DNA from 2 places in the Serpentinicella alkaliphila genome. Region 2 is predicted to be linked to the other one. Evidence: predicted binding sites of a transcription regulator. Region 2 holds the regulator's gene; the other holds the start of a gene.
What was found. The regulator HrcA, encoded in region 2, represses chaperone genes, less so after heat shock. The targets are predictions, from matches to a motif close to TTAGCACTCNNNNNNNNNGAGTGCTAA.

Region 1 (11,231 bases), 890 kb from region 2:
GAAAAAACTAAGTGATCTATTAAACCCTCTTCCTTTGCCTTTACAGCGCCTTCATAGGGTCCACCCTGCTCCATAACTTTCTCATATTGTCGTAAATCCATAATGCACCACATATGATAAAAGTCTATTTTATTTACTCCTAATCTCTTTAATGATTTTTCTATTCTTCTTCTAACATCATCTGCTGTTGGCTCATTAAAAATTCCACTTTTCGTTGAAACATAGAATTCACCGGTCATATTTTTAAATGCTTTTCCAAAAATATCTTCACTTCTATCACTACAGTAAAAGGGCGCAGTATCAAAATAATTTATTCCTAAATCATTTGCCTTTCTTATTACTTCAACAGCATAGTCTTCATCATTCCCAAATCTCATACCACCTAAACCAAGCACAGAAATATTTTTATTTGTTTTTCCATATTGCCGGTATATCAAAGTATTTCTCCCCTTTTTTAAGTTTTTTACTTTTTTTTCATTATACAACATAATATGGTCTTTATCTAATCGATAAATGCATAATTTATTTTCTCCGAAATGCTAATAATAATAAGGCGATTTATTAAAAAAGCAAAAGGAGTGTGAGAAATGAAAGAAAGTGATAAGAATGAGCCTAAAAATAATCTTCAAAGCGTCTCATTAATCAATGCGCTAAATTCTGCTTCCCGTTCTGAATATCCATTAAGTAATTTAATTACAGAGCATGCTCTATATGAGCATTCTTCAAATGGATTTGAGAACAATAACAACAATAATGTAATAAATGATGAAAGTTTAAGAAAAAAATATGGTGATAACTTAGATCAAGACAACAATTTTTTATAATTACAATTAGATATTCATTAAAAGGAGGTTTATACATTGTTTAATACAGATATGAATAATAATCAAACAATGCAAAACAATAATGGTCAAAAAAAATTAGATTCTAATAACCTGAAGGTTCTAGAGGATCAATTAAACTACGAATCTCTAATGAATAAAAAATTTAATAATTATGCGGATTACTGTACTGACACAGAGCTAAAAAACCTTTGTCAACAGGCAGCGCAAAAGCATAAGCAACACTATAATAACTTATTAAATTATTTAAATTCTCACCAATAATTTTAAGGAGGTTTTTATATGCCTACAAATAATCCTGCTTTTTCAGAGAAAGAATTAATGAATGATCTAATTGCTTCAGAGAAACAAGTTACTTCTGCTTATAACACTGGTATTACTGAGACTTCTTGCCCTAATTTAAGACAAGAGCTTACAAAATGTCTTACTGAAACTCAAGAAATTCAATATCAATTATTTGATGCGATGAAACAAAGAGGTTGGTATCAAACAAAACAAGCCCAACAACAAGATGTACAAAGTGCAAAAACTAAGTACCAACAAATGAAAACTGAATTGAAATAAATTGTAAAGTCGGGTATTCTAAAATACCCGACTTATTAATTTTAACTATCCCAAGATATTTAATTTTTAATGGAATTACATCATTCCCATTCCGCCCATTCCAGGCATTCCTCCACCCATAGGTGGCACATCTTCTTTAATATCAACTATAGCTGCTTCAGTAGTTAATAGCATAGCAGAAACAGATGCTGCGTTTTGTAATGCAGATCTTGTTACTTTTGTAGGGTCAACTATACCAGTTTCAATCATATTTACATATTTTTCGTTTAATGCATCAAAACCAATGCCCTTTTCTGCATTCATAACTTTTTCAACTACAACAGAACCTTCAAGTCCTGCATTCTCAACTATTTGTCTTAATGGCTCCTCTAATGCTCTTCTTACAATTTTAACCCCAGTTCTTTCGTCTCCTTCTACAGTGCTGATGATTGCTTCTACTGCTGGAATAACATTCACTAAAGCAGTTCCACCACCTGAAACGATTCCTTCTTCAACTGCAGCTCTTGTAGCATTTAATGCATCTTCAATCCTTAGTTTTCTTTCTTTTAACTCTGTTTCTGTTGCAGCACCAACTTGAATTACAGCAACTCCACCAGAAAGTTTTGCTAATCTTTCAAGAAGTTTTTCCTTGTCAAACTCAGAAGTAGTATCTTCAACTTGAGCTCTTAATTGACTAACTCTATCTGCAATAGCTTTTGGATTTCCACTGCCTTCAATAACAGTAGTATTCTCTTTTCCTACTTTTACTGTTCTAGCATTACCTAACATATCAATTGTTGCAGATTTTAAGTCATAGCCTAACTCTTCTGAAATCACAGTTCCACCAGTTAAAATAGCAATATCTTCAAGCATTGCTTTTCTTCTATCTCCAAAACCTGGAGCTTTAACCGCAACACACTCAAAAGTTCCTCTTAATTTATTTACTACTAGTGTTGCTAATGCTTCACCTTCAACATCTTCAGCAATAATAACTAATCTCTTACCCTGTTGAACAATTTGCTCTAAAACAGGTAGAATATCTTGAATATTAGATATCTTTTTATCAGTAATTAAAATGTATGCATCATTAAAAACTGCTTCCATTTTTTCTGTATCAGTAACCATATATGGTGATAAATATCCTCTGTCAAATTGCATCCCTTCAACTACATCTAAAGTAGTTCCCATGGATTTTGACTCTTCAACCGTAATAACTCCATCTTTTCCTACTTTTTCCATAGCATCTGCAATAAGTTTTCCGATTTCTTCATCAGCAGCAGAAATTGCTCCAACTTGTGCAATCGCTTCTTTACTTTCGATTGGCTTAGAAATAGCCTTTAATTCTTCAACTGCTACATTTACAGCTTTTTGAATCCCTTTTTTCATAATCATAGGGTTTGCACCAGCTGCAACGTTTTTTAAACCTTCTCTAATAATTGCCTGTGCTAAAAGTGTAGCTGTTGTAGTTCCATCCCCTGCTACATCATTTGTTTTAGTAGCAACTTCTTTTACTAATTGAGCTCCCATATTTTCATAAGCGTCACTTAGCTCTATTTCTTTTGCAATAGTTACTCCATCATTAGTTATAAGTGGAGATCCAAACTTTTTATCTATAACTACATTTCTTCCCTTAGGTCCTAATGTAACCTTAACAGTATCAGCTAATTTATTAACTCCAGCCTCTAAAGACTTTCTAGCTTCTTCACTAAATTTAATTTCTTTTGCCATATTTAATAACCTCCTCGTTTTCTCTATGTATTATTTATAACTACTCTACGATAGCAAGAATGTCGCTTTGTCTTAAAATTGTGTACTCAGTTCCGTCGAATTTCACTTCAGTACCTGCATATTTAGAGAAGATAACTCTATCCCCAACTTTTAGTTCCATCACTATTTCTTTTCCATCTACAACTCCACCAGGGCCCACTGCAACAACTTCTGCCATTTGTGGTTGCTCTTTCGCTGTACCAGGTAATACTATACCGCTTTTTGTTTTTTCTTCAGCCTCAAGCTTTTTAATTACTACTCTGTCTCCTAACGGTTTAATACTCATTAAAGTACCCTCCTTATATTTTTATAATATTAAAATTATATTTTGCCACTTTATTAGCACTCACTTAGAGCGAGTGCTAATTACATTTATATGTTATATAAATTCTTAAATGGTAGCAAATCCGATTATATGCTATTATTGCCAATTATGCGGAAATATTAATCATTATCTAGCTATTTTAAATTATTTTTCTATTTTTCTTTGTTTTTTGCATTTTTACATTAGATTTTTAAAAAACTCACTTATTGTAATAAGAAAAGGCTGAAATATAATAAATACAATAGGTATAAATACCGCCGGAAGCATATTCCCTACTTTTATTCTCTTTATTTCCAATATATTAATTCCAATACCCGCAATTAAAAGTCCCCCGATAGCTGACATTTCTATAATTACACTTTCAACTAAAAGGGACTTAACATATGTTGCTGTTAAGGTAATAAACCCTTGATAAACAAAAACTGCGATTGAAGAAAATACAACTCCAATACCCAATGAGGAAGCAAAGATTACAGAAGATACTCCATCTAATAGAGATTTTGCAAATAGAGTTTCGTGATTCCCTGTTAAACCACTTTCTAAGGAACCGACTATAGCCATAGCCCCAACACAGTAAATAAGGCTCGCCGTAACAAAGCCCTTAGTGATTCTGCCTTCATTTTGCCCGCCATTTTGACCTATTTCCTTACCTATTCTTTTCAAGATTGCTTTATACCAATAACTTATTTTCATTACAGCCCTTTCCATATGACCGCCTATGGAATTTAATCTCTCTTCAATTTTCAAGGCCTCTCCAATAATAATACCAATAACAATACTAAATATTACTAATAGTAGGTTCTGAGTCTTAAAAGCACCCATAAGACCTATTACAGAAACACAAAGCCCAAGGCCTTGCATAATTGTTTCCTTGTAGGTATCAGGTATTCCCTTCCTAAGCAAAATACCCATTAGTCCTCCAATAATAATAGCTAATGAATTAACCACTGTTCCAAGCATAAATAAAAATCCCCCCTTATTTCTCTTTTCCTAGATTTAGTTCCCTAGCGTAGTAGAATAAATATTGCTGAGCATATCCTGCATTCAGACCGAACTTTTCATATGCAAAGTCCTGAATTTTTCGAGGAGTTGTTATCTCTTTAAAATACAAATGCTCTACAATTCTCTTAATCCAAACATCCACTGGAAAAGCATCTCTTTTCCCTAAGGCAAAAACATTTATACAATGGGCAACTTTTGGCCCTACCCCAGAAAACCTTGTTAATTCCTTTAAACTCATTTCCGAATTTAACTCTTTGAATAAGTCTAATGTAGTCCTTTCATTAGAAAAAATTTTAGCAGACTCAATAATATATCCTGCTCTGTAGCCAGTATTACATTCCTTCAAATCCTCTTCCCTTAGCTCTTTCAATATATTAGCATCAGGGAAAGAAAATCTTTTTTGCCCCTTGTATGTTCCAATATACTCTCCATACCTTTCACAAATCATTTCTATACTCTTTTTAATTCTAGGTATATTATTATTTGCTGATATAATAAAGGACACTATAGTCTCCCAAAGTTCTTGATTTAAAATTCTAATTCCACTTCCGAACTCTATTGCTTGTTCTATCATTTCATCCCTATTTATACAGCTCTTTATTTCTCCATAATTTCTACCTAAGTCAAAGTAATTAAACCATATATTTTCAAAATCCTCTTTGTTTGTATCACTAAAAACAAATACGTTATTATCTTTTTTTACATTTAATATTTTTCCAAAGGCTATTCCTGTATAACTCCCATCCTCTTCCTCATTCCATCTGAAGCATTGTCCACATTCAAAGGTATGCTTCAAGTCAAAATGATCTATATTTTCAATAATAGCTTTATTATTGGAAAAGGTTATTTCCATAGGTTTTATCCCCTTTCTGCCATGTAGAAAACCCCTCGGTATTTCCTTTCGGAACCCGGGGGCATGTTTTAAAGTTGCATTTGTTCATAAAGATGATATAGTTGGTGAACTAATACTCCTGTTCTTACATCATAATATAGTATTAATTGTTGATCTTTTTGAGTTGTTCTAAAACTATGAGTTAAGGTTGGCCTAAATCTAGTCCTAAATGATCTAACTAAGGTCAAACCCTCATAGGTTAACACACCCAAATCACTTGGATTTTTTGTAAGAATCTCCTGTTGAGAAAAGTATTGTTCTGTCGAAACAACTTTTGTATTATTATAATCATTTGAGTACTTTAAGATTCTACCAGACTGCGGACACACATTAACAATATATGCATCAGACAAAATTTTTATATTATCCTCTATAGGAATGAATCTGAATGAGTAAAGTGATGTATTATCGTTATCATTTTTTATATAAAGCATTTCCGTTTGAAAATCACCGGTATAATATTTCTTCAGAAAGTTAGTTGCAATGTTTAAGGTTTCATAGCTAGAAAGTAATTTGTTTCCGTCTATTGCTTTTTTATATTCTAAATTTCTAATTGCTCCACTTCTAGCATCAATAGCAACTGTGTACACTAACTCATTTTCCTTTCCTAGGTTAAATTGATAATAGTGTACCCCTTCTTTAACAAATACATTTTTACTATCTACTTTAATATCATAATCCTTTAACTCAGTCAACTGCTCTCCTATACTATTTACAGCTTTTTCAAAGCTTATATATTCAGGATGCTTGTTTGGAATACTACTATGCCTATATAATCTACTCATTTCCTCAAAGTTATTAGCTATTTGCCACAAACCACTATCTGCTGAAAAAGGATTTTTAGAATTTTAAATATTATGATATACCAGTAACAATCGATTCATATTTTCATTGAATCGTTCTAACATTTCGATATCTTCAACCTGTAGCTGGTCTCCATTTACTATATATTGCCTGTTTAAGTGATGAATAATTGTACTTCTAATAGCTTCAATTCCATTTAGCCCTTTTTGAATAGTAGTACTGCTAGTCAATTCTTCAGTTTGGTTTAATTGGTACCACTGCATAAGGGATACAGCTAAGTCCTCAACTGTTCTTTGTAGCCCGAACAACGCCTCTTTTGAGTTTGTATCTATTAATTCTTTTGTGTTTACAATGCTTTGTCTAATATTTCTTTCAACAATTAAAGCAGTATTTTCATTTATCTCAGTTATTTTATTATTAGCGACATTCAATTTTGTATTTAATGATAAATTAAAAGTTATACTAACTACCAATAAGACTGCTAGGAAAAAATAAAAATATTTTTTCATATGTTTGCCTCCTATTTTAGGTACTTACATATAATCATATCACAAAACCCTATTAATTCCAATACAGTATCACTTTAGCCTATTTCCATTATTTTGTTTATTATATATAATTATTTATAAACAAATAGTTAAGGTGGTGTGTGATGTGCAACAAAGAATTAATTGTTTAAAATGCAAATACTATTTTACTACCTGGGATCCCCGCTTTCCAAAGGGCTGTAAATTTTTCAACTTTAAAACAACCAAAATTCCGTCTATAGCTGTTTATGAATCTTCAGGCAAAGAGTGTTTAAATTTCACACCTAAACAACAGACATTTTCTCCTAGATAAAAGGATAATATACATTTTTAATAATAATAGTTATTTACACAAAAATAGTTCACATACTTAAAGTATAGAACTATTTTTAAGATCATTAGATTTTAAATATTTGCTACTTGCTTTACCATTTTCGGACTTATATCATATAGTATTTTTTCAAGTTCTAACAATATAACTAATTTATCCTCTAGTTTAACAATTCCTGAGGCAATACCACTTTCTGCACCATAAAAACTTTCATCTGGCTTCTCAATGCTTCCTGGTGAAAGCCTATGTATCCCTATAACTTCATGTACCTCGAAACCCACTGAAGTACCATTAAAATGAGCTATAATATAAAAACTATCCTTAGTATCGATAACCGGTAGATTTAAATATTTTGGAAGATCTATAGCCGATATAACTGAATCTCTAATTTTAAATATACCTTTTATACACGGATGAGAATTCGGTATCTTTGTAACTTGTAAATAAGGGATTATTTCTCTCACCTTAGACACATTTATTGCAAAATAATTGTCACCAATTTTAAACTCAACTATCTCTATTTCCTCTACTCCGGTCAAATTTTCCTTTACGTACTCCATTAGTAATCCCCCTCATCATATGTTATAACCCTTTTAAAAATAATTATATAGTTGAATTATATCACAAATTTCCATTAGAGAAACTTGTTTAATTTTATTTTTTTCAATAAAAAAATCCCCTGACGGGGACTGTGTTTAAAAAGGAATACACTCATCATCTTCTTCTAGGTATGAGTGTTTTTCTTCTTTTTGTTCACCAAAATAATAAAAATCCTCATTACAATTAGGGCATACCATAATCGGCATACCTTTTCTATTTTTATTTTGTTCTTCGTCGTACTCTTCGTCACAGTAGGTATCCAAATCTGCAAACTCATCCACAATATCTGCGGGAGCCCACTCCAAATACTTACACTTCAAACAATGATATTTGTACAACTTTTCTTTGTAATGGCGCTCTACTAATGGGCTCATATAATATTTCCTCCATATCCCTAGATTCTCTTATATCATATATCACCCCATAGTCTTTATGCCATATTCTCCATAAAATTTTTCAGTGGTACATTTTACACATAAAAGTGGATTTCTTCCGAAATTCTCTATAATCCTCTCTTTCCAGGTCTTTTTCTTTTCAAAACTTTTTCTCTTATCCCTAAGCAATTTTTCTATAGACTTTTCCTTCATAAAATTATATAGATGCACTATATCCTTGGATATCTTATTTCTTCTCCTTGAATACAGTCCATATCTTCTTACTGTCTTGAATCCTTTAGGTACTATATGTTGTGTTATTTTTCCTATAAATTCTAACACATCCATAGTTATCTTTACTTTTTTTCCATCGTTATGATCTTCATACCAAAACGTAACCTTTTCTCCATCATATTCCTCTATTCTATATTCTGCTATAGCTGCTCTAGCAAGATATCTTCCTATGTACTTTACTGCTTGTCTTGTATCATTCAGTTTTCTCTTTGCATTAACATAAAACCCATTTGGATATCTTTTATACATCTCACTTATTAGCTGCCTGGTTTCATAACTATTAAAATATTTCTTAATTATTTCTAGTAGCACCTTCTGCCATGCTTTCTTCAAAAATGGATATGGTATATATTCAACACTCTTCCACCAATTATTATTTCTATCTATTGCTCCCTCTGTTACTAATGCATGTATATGTGGGTTCCATTTCAAATCTCTTCCAAAGGTGTGCACTACAGCTATTATACCTACTTCATAATCACATTTCCTATTATTTTTATACCAATATGAAATTACGTTGTATACTGCATCCTGCAATTCTTTTAATAATTCTCTCCTTGCATAAAAGAAGTTTCTCAGTTCCTTAGGCATTGTAAATACACTATGTCTATGCCCTACCCTTAACATGTTCTGTTGCTGCTTTTCAGCCCATTTTAGTGTATATACTCTTCCGCATTTATTGCAAAACTTGCTTTTACATGTAAATGGTACTTCCTGACTTTAGAAGATATTATGCCCATTAAATTTAATAGGAATCTCTGAGGATTGCTAATGAAGCGGTTTTCAGAGATCTTTTTATTTGTAAAATTTTTATATATTTTGTCCTGTTATTTCCTATTATTTTCTTTCCATTTATACTTAAAAATGGTATAATAGGAATATAAATAATTATTCAGGGGGAACAGGTTATGTACGTTGCAATAACAGGTTCAGGAAAGGCTCGTGTAATTCAATTTAGAGAAGATACTCGCATTCCGGGAACTAATCGCAAGAAAACTCATGTTGTAAAAACTATTGGCAACTATGAACGTATGCTTGCAGAAGATCCAGATATTATTGCAAAATTAAAAGCCGAAGCAGCTGAAATTACTAAGGCAAAGAAAACTTCTACTGCACCTTTAGCTCTTGAAGTACCCGTTATGGATATTTTGTCTCCTACTGATGTTGTTCCTTCCTATAACTTCGGTCATGCACTAATCAACCAACTATGGAGTAATATGGCCCTTGATAACTTCTTTGAAGTTAGTTCTGGAAAGCGCAATGCAAAGACTGTGGCCCAAGCACTTTATTATTTAATTGCTCATCGCTGCGCACACCCATCAAGCATTAATCTAGCGGCTTCAGAGCAAAAACGTTATGCTGGAGTACCAATTCTGGGAAACGATATATTTTATGATGTTTTAGACGTTCTTGCCGACCAAAAAGAAGTGTGGTAGCCCATTTAGCAGACTTTTTCAAAAGAAAACGAACCGAAAAGAGTCTGAAGCTTACTATGATGTAACGACATATTCCTTCGAAAGTACCAAATGGGGCGAACTTAGAATGTTTGGATTTTCAAAAGATCATAAAAATAATGAAGTTCAAGTAGTAATGGGGCTTTTGATGGATAATAACGGCATTCCAATAACATTTGAGCTTTTTCCAGGGAACACAATGGACCAAAATACTTTAGTACAATCTGTTGAAAAACTAAAAAGTTATATGGGTTAGAGAAGATTACCGTGGTAGCAGATAGAGGACTTAATAGTGGAAGTAACTTAGAATACCTTATCAAAGGTGGACAAGACTTTGTAATTAGTTATACTTTGAAACGTTCTAAAGAACGATTCAAAGAAATGGTTTGGGATGAAAGTAACTGGAATAACACTACAGATCCAATGAGTGGTGAAATCATATATCGCAGTAAGGTTGTTAATCAAAATATAGAAGTTAAAGTTCCTCTAAAAGAAGATGAAATTTCAGAAATTGGCAAACGGGGTAGGCCTAAAAATATAGAATTGAAGAAATACCAGTAAAGATTCATCTGACATGGTCGTCTAAACGCGCTAAAAAAGATAACCAAGATAGAGAAAGAATGCTTGAAAAATTAAAAAAGAAATTGGATAAGCCATACCAATTAAAAGCAGCTCTAAGAAGAGGATGTAATCAATATCTTGAAATGGAATTAGATACAGAGGGCTGGAAATTAGATGAAAATAAAATAAATGAAGCATCACGCTATGATGGTTATTATGCAATAATAACAAACAACCTAGAGTTAAGTACAGAAGAAGTAATGAAAATATACGGGGACTTTGGAAAATAGAAGAAAGCTTTCGTATATTAAAGACAGACCTAAGAGCTCGTCCAGTATTCGTGTGGAGTGATAATCATATTAAAGGGCATTTTACAATGTGCTTTCTATGTTTATGTATTTTACGATATATGCAATACCTTTTATCAAGTGAACAAGGTAGGCAGGTGTCAGTGGCTGAAATTATGGAAGCGATAAGAGAACCACTAGTCTTGGTTCAAGGCAAGTTTCCAAAAGTTGTTGTCACACCTACACGAATTTCTCAATCTTATCTTGTCTTAGCTGAGATACTAAAATTATCTACACTAAAAAGTAATATGACATTAACGAAGTTCAGAGCTTGCACAAAACTTGATTTATCAGTAAATCTTAAATAATAGGACAAGTATAAAGCGGTATAAATGTTTATATATTAACGTTTATACCGTTTTATTCGCCTCTAAGTTCTAAACTCAGGACTATGTCTATGCCCTACCCTTAACATGTTCTGTTGCTGCTTTTCAGCCCATTTTAGTGTATATACTCTTCCGCATTTATTGCAAAACTTGCTTTTACATGTAAATGGTACTTTCGTTACACTAAAACAATCCTCACATATATATTCGGCATATCCATTTTTAACATCGCTACAATTTAT
Region 2 (11,231 bases):
CTTAAGTCCATTTTCTTCTAGGCTATCCTTAACATCATTGATTTTGTCTAATATAATTCCTGAAGTTATAAAAAGTCCATTATTGTTTAGATAGTTTTTAATATCCCTACTTAAAAGAATAATAATATCAGCTATAATATTTGCAACTACTATATCAGCTTTGTCAGTTATAACATCCATAAGATTACCATGCTTAACTTCTACGATGTGTGAAACTTCATTTTTTTCAACATTTTCTATAGATACATGTACCGCTACCTTGTCTAAATCTATTGCTACAACTTTTTTTGCACCTAATTTTGCAGCAGCAATTGATAATATACCGCTACCACAACCAATATCAAAAACTGTAGTATCTTCTTTAACTGCTTTTTCAAGCCCTTCTATACACATCATAGTTGTTTCATGGGTACCTGTACCGAAAGCCATACCTGGATCAAGATCTATTACTAAATCTTCACTCAGTGGAGAATATTCCTCCCAAGTCGGTTTTATAACTATATTTTTACCAATTCTTGTAGTCTTATAATACTGCTTCCAAGCATTTGCCCAATCATTTTCATCTACAATATTAGTAGTTACCTCTCCTAACCCAATATCAAGTCCGTAATTAGGTAAGTATGCCACAAGATTTTCAATGATTTTAAGTTTTTCCTTAAGATCTGCAGTCTCTGATAGGTAACCCTTTACTAAAGCCCCTTCGAATCCTATATTATATAGTGATTCATCTACATAATCCCAGCTCTTTTCTTCATCACTCACAAAATTTATATCGTTTGGGTCAATAATTACTACACCCGTTACACCAGCGTCATATAAAATATTAGAAACTGCATCAACTGCCTCTGTAGTAGTTTTGATTGATACTTCAATCCATTTCAAACTATCACATCCTTAATATATTATTAGTTTAAAGATTTTATTGTTAAACTTATCTATTAATTACAAATATTAATTATATACTATGATTCTCTAAAATTGAAACATTATATACCAAAATTTAAAATATTGTTTATTATCTTGATTTATCTTATATGTACTGAAAAAGTCCTTAAATGATTAATTAACGCTAAAGTCTGTTAATATACATTTAAGAACTTTTATAAATAAGTCTATTTCAAAGCCTCTTTCACTTTTTCAAAGAAAGATTTTCTTTGCTCATGTACATCTTCACCGCTTTCAGCAGCAAATTGTCTAATAATATCTTTTTGTCTTTCAGATAACTTTTTAGGTACCTCAACAACTACTTTAACAAACTGATCTCCCTTACCATGTCCTTTTGGATGGACAATACCTCTACCCCTTAGTCTAAATACTGTGCCAGACTGTGTACCCTCAGGTATTTTATATTTTACTTTGCCTTCCAGCGTAGGTACTTCTAATTCATCACCTAATGCAGCCTGTGCAAAAGTAATCGGTATTTCACAATATACGTTATATCCTTCTCTTTCAAAAAGATTATGGTCCATTACACGTATAACTACATATAAGTCCCCGTGAGGACCACCCTTTAGACCAGGCTCACCCTCACCTCTCAAGGATATAACAGAACCATTATCTACACCTGCAGGGATTTTTACCTTTACTTTTTTCAGCTTTCTTTCTACCCCTTTACCTCTACATGTAGAACATGGTACTTCAACTTGCTTACCTGATCCGTGACATTTCGTACAAGGTCTTACATTTACAATTTGACCTAGGGGGGTCCTTTGAACAAATCTTACTTCTCCGGAACCATTACAGTCAGTACAAGTTTTGACTGATGTACCAGGCTTAGCCCCAGTTCCATCACAAGTATCACAGGTTTCATCCTTATGGAACTGTATAGTTGTTTCTGTACCAAAGGCTGCTTCTTCAAAGGTTATTGTAGTTTCATACTTAACATCTGCACCTTTTTGTGGACCACGATTTCTTCTGCCAAAACCGCCGCCACCAAACATATCAAATATATCACCAAAAATATCTTCAAAACCTGCTCCGCCACCAAAGCCCTCAAAACCACCCTGTCCATTCATCCCTGCATGGCCAAATTGGTCATATCTTTGTTTTTTATCTGGAGAGCTTAATACCTCATAAGCTTCGCTTACTTCTTTAAATTTAGCCTCTGCGGATGCATCACCTGGATTTTTATCAGGATGATACTTCATAGCTAGTTTTCTATATGCCCTTTTTATATCTTCTGGACTTGAGCCTTTATCAACACCAAGCACCTCATAATAGTCTCTCTTACTCACTATTTCACCACCTCATTCACTTAGTTAGCAAATAGCAACTACGAAGACACCCCCCAAGGGGTGTCCTCACTTGCTAATTATTTTGTGTCATCATCATTAACTTCTTCATACTCTGCATCTACAACATTCTCATCTCTATTTTGTTGTCCTGCATCTCCAGCATTTTGAGCCTCTGATGCCTGTTGATACATTTGCTGTGAAATAGCATGGAATGCGTTTGTTAAGTCTTCAATTGCTTTCTTTATTTCATCTACATTATCTGTTTCAACTGCTTTCTTTAATTTCTCAACTTCAGCTTTTACTTTTTCTTCATCTTGCTTAGCAATTTTACCTTCTGCTTCTTTTAAAGTTTTTTCAGTTTGATATATTAAAGAGTCAGCTTGATTTAATGTTTCAATTTTTTCTTTACGTTGCTTATCTTCCTCAGCAAATTTTTCTGCTTCTTTGATTTTAGCCTCAATTTCAGCATCAGATAGATTAGTTGAAGCAGTAATAGTTATTTTTTGTTCCTTACCTGTTCCTAAATCTTTAGCAGACACATTAACGATACCATTTGCATCAATATCAAAGGCTACTTCTATTTGAGGTACTCCTCTTGGAGCTAATGGTATTCCTGTTAATTGGAATCTTCCCATAGTTATATTATCTGCAGCCATTTGTCTCTCACCTTGAAGAACGTGAATATCCACTGCTGATTGATTATCTGCAGCTGTTGAGAATACTTGGCTTTTCTTAGTTGGTATAGTAGTATTTCTTTCGATTAGTCTCGTAAATACTCCACCTAGAGTTTCAATTCCTAGGGACAGAGGAGTTACGTCTAATAATAATACGTCCTTAACTTCTCCAGTTAATACCCCTGCCTGAATTGATGCTCCAACAGCAACACACTCATCAGGATTAATACCTTTATGCGGGTCTTTATTAGTTATTTTCTTTACTGCATCTTGCACTGCAGGAATTCTAGTTGAACCTCCAACTAAAATAACTTTATCAATATCCCCTGCTGATAATTTAGCATCTCTCATAGCATTTTTTAATGGTCCAATTGTTCTTTCAACTAAGTGAGCAGTTAACTCATCAAATTTAGCTCTTGATAAATCAATGTTCATATGTTTTGGACCTGTATTTGTAGCTGTAATAAATGGTAAGTTAATGTTAGTTGTCATTGTGCTCGAAAGCTCTTTTTTAGCCTTTTCAGCAGCTTCCTTTAATCTTTGAAGTGCCATATTATCTTGTCTTAAATCAATTCCCTCTTGCTTTTTAAACTGCTCTGCTAAGTAGTTAATAATAGCCTCATCGAAATCGTCTCCACCTAGATTATTATCTCCATTAGTAGCTAAAACTTCGAATACTCCATCCCCTAGCTCTAGTATAGAAACGTCAAAAGTTCCTCCACCTAAGTCATATACTAATATTTTTTGTTGAGTATCTCCCTTATCTAATCCATAGGCTAAAGAAGCAGCAGTTGGCTCATTAATAATCCTTTGAACATTAAGCCCTGCAATTTTTCCCGCATCTTTAGTTGCCTGTCTTTGGCTATCTGTAAAATACGCTGGAACTGTAATTACTGCATCTGTTACTTTTTCTCCTAAGTAAGCCTCAGCATCTGCTTTTAATTTTTGAAGTATCATAGCAGATATATCTTGAGGTGTATATTCTTTACCATCAATATTTACTTTATGGTTGGTTCCCATATGTCTTTTAATAGATATTATTGTTCTATCAGGGTTTGTAACTGCTTGTCTTTTTGCAGGCTCCCCTACGATTCTTTCACCATCTTTTCCAAAAGCAACTACTGAAGGTGTCGTTCTATTTCCTTCTGAATTTGGGATAACAATTGGATCCCCACCCTCTAACACAGCAACACATGAGTTTGTTGTTCCTAAATCTATTCCAATTACTTTACTCATATATATCCTCCTTCAATTTTATATTTATATATTTATATATTTATATATTTATATATTTATATATTTTTATATTTTAAAATTTAACTAAGTTATTATGCTGATACTTTAACCATTGCAGGCCTTAACACTTTACTATGTATTGTATAACCCTTTTGATACACTTCTATAACCGTATTAGATTCTACATCTGACTCTTCTTTCATAACTGCATGATGAAGATTTAAATCAAAGGGCTTATTTAAGGCCTCAATTTCCTTAATACCATGTTTATCTAATATATCTAAAAACTGCTTTAATATTAACTGTATTCCTTCAGTAAAGCTATTTGTAGTGTCTTTTTGTGAGTCTAATGCCCTTTCTAAGCCGTCAATAATATTTAACAAATCAATAGCAAGTTTTTCAACTCCATATTGATATATTTCACTTTTTTCTTTTTCAACTCTTTTTTTATAGTTTATGAAATCTGCCTGAAGCCTTTGATGTCTATTTTGAAAATCTATACTCTCTAATTCCTTTTCCTTAAGTAAATTCTTTAGATTCTCAATACTTTCTGCCTCCTGTTGATCCTTCATCTCTTCTTGAAAAGCCTCTAAATTGCTATCAGCATCCATTTCTTCTACTGATATCTGATTATCCTCTTTAATATTTTCCTCAAACATTGCTAAACATTCACCTACCCTTTTCAAATTATAATACAAAGATAGAGTGCAAAATGCAATGCACTTCGCACTTATTATTTATAGCTTACTGCCTAATTTATGGCAGAAGCTCCAATTACTTTAATAAACAAATCTATTTATATCTTTTTCTTAATAAATCATTTATATACTGACTAACTTGAAGCATTACTCCTGCAACATTTGAATAATCCATTCTAGTTGGGCCAATAACACTTAACCATCCGACAGTACTACCATCTAATTTATATGTGGCTGTAACTAAACTACATTCCTTCGCCTCTTCACAGCTATTTTCACTTCCAATAGAAATCGTTAATCCCGAATCACTAGAACCAGTTATTAAGCTTGACAGTGTTTGTTTTTCCTCTAACAACTTCAAAAAGGCTTTTGCTTTTATTAAGTCATTGTATTCAGGAAAATTAAAGATATTTGTTGCTCCACTCATAAACAATTCAAATTCATCCCCAGATTCTAAACCACTGAATATATCAGGGAAAATAGATTGAACTAAGCTTTCGAATTCGCCCATCTCTGTTTTTATGTTTAGAACTATATCGTTTTCTATCTCTTTTATAGTCTTGCCCTGTATCTTTGCATTTATAATATTTGATATTCGTTCTAATGTATTATTATTTACCTTTTCACTCAGCTTTAAAATTGGATTTTTCACAATTCCTGTATCTGTAACCATTACTGCAAGAACCTTTTCACTATCTATTGGGACAAGCTGCACATGTTTAATTTTATTTTCCTTAATATGAGGTGCCAAAACAACAGAAGTATAATTAGTAAGTTGAGAAATTATCTTTGAGCTATACTGTAGTAATTGTTCTACCTCACCAAACTTCTTCAATAAATCCACTTTCATTTGTTGCCTATGGTACTCTGCTATTCTTTTAATCTCCATTAAATCATCCACATACAATCGATAGGCCTTATCTGAAGGTATCCTCCCTGCAGAGGTATGAGGTTGCTTTAAAAAACCAAGCTCTTCTAGGTCAGACATTTCATTTCTTATGGTGGCTGGACTTATTCCAAGTTCATACTTTTTAGATAATGTCCTTGAACCCACAGGCTCTGCCGTTTGGATGTAATCATGAATAATAGCTTGTAATATAGTTAGCTTCCTATCATTTAGTTTCATATTATCACCCTATTTTTTATTAGCACTCTTATTTGTTGAGTGCTAATTATTCTGACTATAAAATATCATTTCAGAAATTATTTGTCAATACTAAAATTAGAATTTTTAATCCAATAATAATTGTTGGAAAACAATGTTAGATAAAACCAGCCCTGATTCAGTCAATTTAATAACTTCATTGTCATATGCTATTAGTTTTTTCTCTTTTAATTCTAATAATATATCTCCATATATATCCTGTGGAGTCTTACCAAATCTCCTCTTAAAATCTGATATATCTATACCTTCAAGAAGTCTAAGTCCTAAAAACATAGTTTCACTTATTTCATCATTTAATGTAGTTTTAATCTCTTCCATTATCGGAAGTCTGTTATCTTTTAAAGACAACATATATCCAGTGATATCATTGATATTACTATACCTTACCTTATTTACATTAGAGTGGGCTCCTGCTCCAAACCCAATATATTCACCATTTAACCAATAATTTATATTATGCCGACATTCATAATCTGGAAGTGCAAAATTAGATATTTCATAATGTTTATATCCACTATTTCTTAAAAATCTAATACCCTCCTCATACATCTTTAAATCTGTATCTTCATCCTGCTGTGCAATCTTTTTTTCTTCTACCCAAGTATAAAAAGGAGTTTCCTCTTCGATTATAAGGCTGTAAGTAGATATATGTGGTATTTTTAGTTTTATTAGCTCAGATAAACAGTGTATCCACTGATCAACAGTTTGGCCAGGCAAAGCAAAGATTAAATCTGTGTTAATATTTGTAAAACCAACTTCCCTAGCCTCTCTAACATTTCTCAAATAGTCCTCATAGCTATGAATTCTACCAATAAGCTTTAAGGTCTCATTGTAACAGGACTGTAGACCAATACTTAATCTATTAATGCCTAAATCATAATATAGCTCTAACTTCTCCTTATTAACAGTGCCAGGATTAACCTCTATAGAAATTTCAGCATTCATTTCTATATTGCAGTTTTTCTTTAAAGCATCTATTATTTTTGTAATACATTCATTATTTAATAAGGACGGAGTTCCTCCACCGATGAAAATGGTCTTTACCATATATTTAGAAAGCTTATGCCTATATAACTCTATTTCTTTAATTAACATATCTACATAAGTGTCCATCAATGGCTCTTTACCGCTATATGAATTAAAATCACAATAAAAGCACTTCTGCTTACAAAAAGGTATATGAATATATATACTTACAGGTTCCAACTTTTCACCGCCCGCCCATTAATAAAATATATAAATAAAGTAATATATAATTAAAGTATAAAAGAATCTTCTAACGAAGATTCTTTTGATTTATTAATCTAACTTAAGCACAGACATAAAGGCCTTTTGAGGTACCTCTACACTTCCTACTTGTCTCATTCTTTTCTTACCTTCTTTTTGTTTCTCAAGAAGCTTTTTCTTTCTTGTTATATCTCCACCGTAGCATTTAGCTAAAACGTCTTTTCTTAAAGCCCTAATTGTTTCCCTAGCTATTACCTTAGTTCCAATCGAAGCTTGAATTGGTATTGGGAATTGATGTCTTGGTATTTCATTTACAAGCTTTTCGCACATTGCTTTTCCTCTTGGATAAGCCTTACTTGTATGAACGATAAAAGAAAGCGCATCTACTTGCTCTGAATTAATTAGAATATCAAGTTTTACAAGGTCAGACTCTCTATATCCTAAAAATTCGTAGTCCAGAGAACCAAATCCTTTAGTTCTAGACTTAAGAGCATCAAAAAAGTCATATATAACCTCATTTAATGGTAGTTCATAATGAAGTATTACTCTAGTCTCTTCAATATACTCCATATTCTTCATTTCACCACGACGATCTTGGCATAGATCCATAACTGCTCCTACATAGGTATTTGGAACCATTATACTTGCCTTAACTATAGGCTCTTCCATCATGTATATTTCCTGTGGCTTAGGAAGGTTTGCTGGATTTTGTATCATTACTACCTCATTGTTTGTCTTTGTAACCCTATAAATTACACTAGGAGCTGTAGTTACAAGGTCTAGATTAAATTCTCTCTCTAATCTTTCCTGTATTATCTCCATATGTAACAATCCTAAAAATCCACATCTAAAACCAAATCCTAGGGCTGCAGAGGTCTCTGGCTCAAATACTAAAGCCGCATCATTTACTTGAAGCTTTTCTAATGCATCCCTAATATCTTCATATTTTTCACCCTCAGCAGGATAAACTCCACAGTATACCATTGAGGTAACTTTTCTATATCCCGGCAGTGGCTCAGCCGTTGGGTTATTCTTATCTGTAATTGTATCCCCAACCCTACAATTTTTAACATCCTTAATACTTGCGGCAACGTAGCCAACATCTCCTGGCATTAATGCATCTACTTGAATTTGTCCCGGTGACATAACTCCTACTTCTGTTACCTCGAACTCCTTATTTGTAGCCATCATTTTTATTTTCATGCCCTTTTTAAGGGTTCCTTCTACCACACGTATATATGCAACTACACCTTTATAATTGTCATAGTATGAGTCAAAAATTAGGGCCTTTAGTGGTCCATTTTCATCACCCGAAGGGGCAGGAACTTTTGCTACTATGGCTTCTAATACATCAATAATATTAATTCCTTCCTTAGCAGAAATTAATGGGGCATCACTAGCATCTAAACCAATAACATCTTCAATTTCCCTCTTAATTTCATCTGGTCTAGCACTAGGTAAATCTATTTTATTTATAACTGGTACTATTTCTAAATTCTGCTCTAATGCTAAGTAAACATTCGCTAAGGTTTGAGCCTCAATTCCTTGCGCTGCATCAACTACTAAAATTGCACCCTCACAAGCAGCTAAACTTCTGGATACCTCATATGTAAAATCAACATGACCAGGAGTATCAATTAAGTTTAAGTAATACTCATTACCATCCTTAGCCTTATATATAAGTCTAATATTTTGTAGTTTTATAGTAATTCCACGTTCTCTTTCTAAATCCATATTATCTAATAGTTGCTCTTGCATTTCTCTTTCACTGACTAGGCCTGTATATTCAATAAGTCTATCAGCCAAGGTTGATTTTCCATGATCGATATGAGCAATGATTGAAAAATTTCTTATTTTACTTAGTCTCTCGCTTGGCATTCAAATCGCTCCTTTAAACTTCATCTTAGGTTAACTTTTTAAATTATATCACAATAATATTTTAGTGTGTATATTTTTTATATAAATTTGAAAAAAATGTCGGTTAACCTCCGACATTTATAGAAAGGATTCTTTCCTTTATAGCTATAATGTTATCCAATGTAACTTCATAAGCCTCTTCTAGTTTACTTCTTATCTCTACTGCTATGTCTACATAATCTATATCATACTCATTGCCTAGGAAATGTACTATAGCTATATCATTTTCAACCTCTATGTCAATAGCCCTAATGTCATTATTTCCTGTTATATGTCCTATAGTTTTATCTACAAGAGATAGACCTACAATCAATAAAATGAATATGGCTAATAATATATATGTCACTTTAATATTTTTTTCTTTTCTTAATTGTTTTTTTGCCATCCGGCCCATAAAAAAATCACCCTTACTAGTTTAAGCGTTTTTAAAAATTTTAAACTATTAAAGGCAATATTATTATTCATTATTATTGACTTAATAATTCTAGGGATGTAGCTAATACATCAGCTAAATATTTAGCTGTTCTTTCTGCCTGCTCAATTGTATTTGCATTACTACCTAACTCAATTAGCCCATAATAATCCGATAAAAACTGGTTGTATCTTCCTAGAGGCTTAACTAAAATCGGCTTACTAAACCCTGGGTACTTACTATCGCTAACAGCTTTAACAAGCTTTGCAAACTTTTCTACTTCTGATCTATTCTTACTATCAGGCCCTATAACAAACTGAAATCGTGTAGCAGTCTCTCCATTAATTGAAACAGTATTATTATTAATTAAATTCTGTCTATTTGGTGTAGCATCAACATTATCAAATCCATCCCTATGAATATCTAGTACTACTTTAACAGTAGGATTTTTATCTAGTATGTTTTTGGCCGTTTCTAGAGACCTACTATATGAACCATTGTATGATGGATAGTCATGTAATGTTTGATCATGGATAACTTCAAATCCTCTTTTTTCAAGCTCTCGAGTAATTATTTCAGATACATGTATTACAGTGTACTGAGTTCTTAAGGAATGGTAATTTCCTTCTGAAGCAGGATAATAAGACTCGGTACCATGAGTATGATAAATTAAAATCTGTGGTTTTCCTTTTTCAAAAGTAATAGGTCTCGGCTTATCTATATTCCCTAAATCCACCTCATTATTATTTATACTATCTACTACGTTATTTTCCTCAAGTAAATACACACCACCAGACCTAAGCTCTCCTAAGTCATCTTCGTCACCTTCCGTAATATCAATTTCTGTACCATCAAAATTCGTAAAGTATATAACAGGATTATTATTGCTCGTTTCATCATTTAACTTCCTTTGATTGAAGGCACTTTGACTACTAAAGTTATTTTGATGAAGATAACTTGCGGGGAATTGCGCTTGAGCATATGTCACTGGATTACTTAAATCAACCCGAAAAATACTTTTAAACAAGGATTTATTAACGCTTCCAAAAGTACTAATATTATTGTTATCATTAATTGTTGATGCTGGAAAAGCATGACTAATTGTACCTTTCATAAATATTGACTGATTGTTATTAGAAATGAAATCCTTAAAGTTATATTGTATTACTATCTTCATTAAAAAGAAAAAGATTACTATTAGAAGTACTGCTATTATTAAATTGTAATGGTCATCACTAAAGCTATTTCTAGGTTTTTTACCCAAAAGTGTCACCCACCTTCTTAAGTATCTATTGATTAATATGAAAGGTGGGCGTTAATTATTCCTTATTTTCAGTTTAAATATCTATTAACATCTTTTAAATCTATGGATGGATGAACAGCTATATTAATTCCATTTGCAATGATTTGTGCCATGTTTACAATTACTTCGTCTACCTCTTTAGGTGTAACCACAAGATTTGCTCCATATGGTTCTAATATTTCTCTAATTAAATTATATTTTTCTTGTTCCTTAAGTTCCCCAAGCATATTATAAAACTGAGAGCCAACAATAGCTTCGTTTGAAAATTCGTTTATTACCATCTCTATTGTATCACTAGTTAATGTAGCAGCATCAACAACGGTTGGAACCCCAATTGCAACAACAGGTATTCCTAAACTTTCCTT

Region 1: the regulator HrcA is predicted to act here: its motif matches at 3,492-3,518, upstream of groES (co-chaperone GroES).

The regions. Positions count from the first base shown of each region.
Region 1 is NZ_CP058648.1:583,133-594,363, forward strand. Features, by position in the region: gene HZR23_RS03000 (aldo/keto reductase) at 1-437, opposite strand, end outside; gene HZR23_RS03005 (hypothetical protein) at 588-824, shown strand; gene HZR23_RS03010 (hypothetical protein) at 861-1,106, shown strand; gene HZR23_RS03015 (spore coat protein) at 1,125-1,406, shown strand; gene groL (chaperonin GroEL) at 1,482-3,113, opposite strand; gene groES (co-chaperone GroES) at 3,154-3,438, opposite strand; gene HZR23_RS03030 (DUF554 domain-containing protein) at 3,655-4,437, opposite strand; gene HZR23_RS03035 (DNA-3-methyladenine glycosylase family protein) at 4,454-5,332, opposite strand; gene HZR23_RS03040 (YcdB/YcdC domain-containing protein) at 5,401-6,186, opposite strand; gene HZR23_RS03045 (hypothetical protein) at 6,220-6,684, opposite strand; gene HZR23_RS03050 (chemotaxis protein CheW) at 7,108-7,593, opposite strand; gene HZR23_RS03055 (hypothetical protein) at 7,729-7,938, opposite strand; partial or broken gene HZR23_RS03060 (IS91 family transposase) at 7,943-9,015, opposite strand; gene HZR23_RS16800 (hypothetical protein) at 9,210-9,737, shown strand; gene HZR23_RS16805 (hypothetical protein) at 9,712-10,011, shown strand; gene HZR23_RS16810 (hypothetical protein) at 10,023-10,316, shown strand; gene HZR23_RS16815 (hypothetical protein) at 10,400-10,606, shown strand; partial or broken gene HZR23_RS03070 (transposase zinc-binding domain-containing protein) at 11,052-11,231, opposite strand, start outside.
Region 2 is NZ_CP058648.1:2,952,074-2,963,304, forward strand. Features, by position in the region: gene prmA (50S ribosomal protein L11 methyltransferase) at 1-882, opposite strand, end outside; gene dnaJ (molecular chaperone DnaJ) at 1,113-2,237, opposite strand; gene dnaK (molecular chaperone DnaK) at 2,312-4,144, opposite strand; gene grpE (nucleotide exchange factor GrpE) at 4,237-4,803, opposite strand; gene hrcA (heat-inducible transcriptional repressor HrcA) at 4,937-5,968, opposite strand; gene hemW (radical SAM family heme chaperone HemW) at 6,074-7,213, opposite strand; gene lepA (translation elongation factor 4) at 7,307-9,112, opposite strand; gene HZR23_RS15115 (hypothetical protein) at 9,216-9,536, opposite strand; gene spoIIP (stage II sporulation protein P) at 9,619-10,827, opposite strand; gene gpr (GPR endopeptidase) at 10,896-11,231, opposite strand, start outside.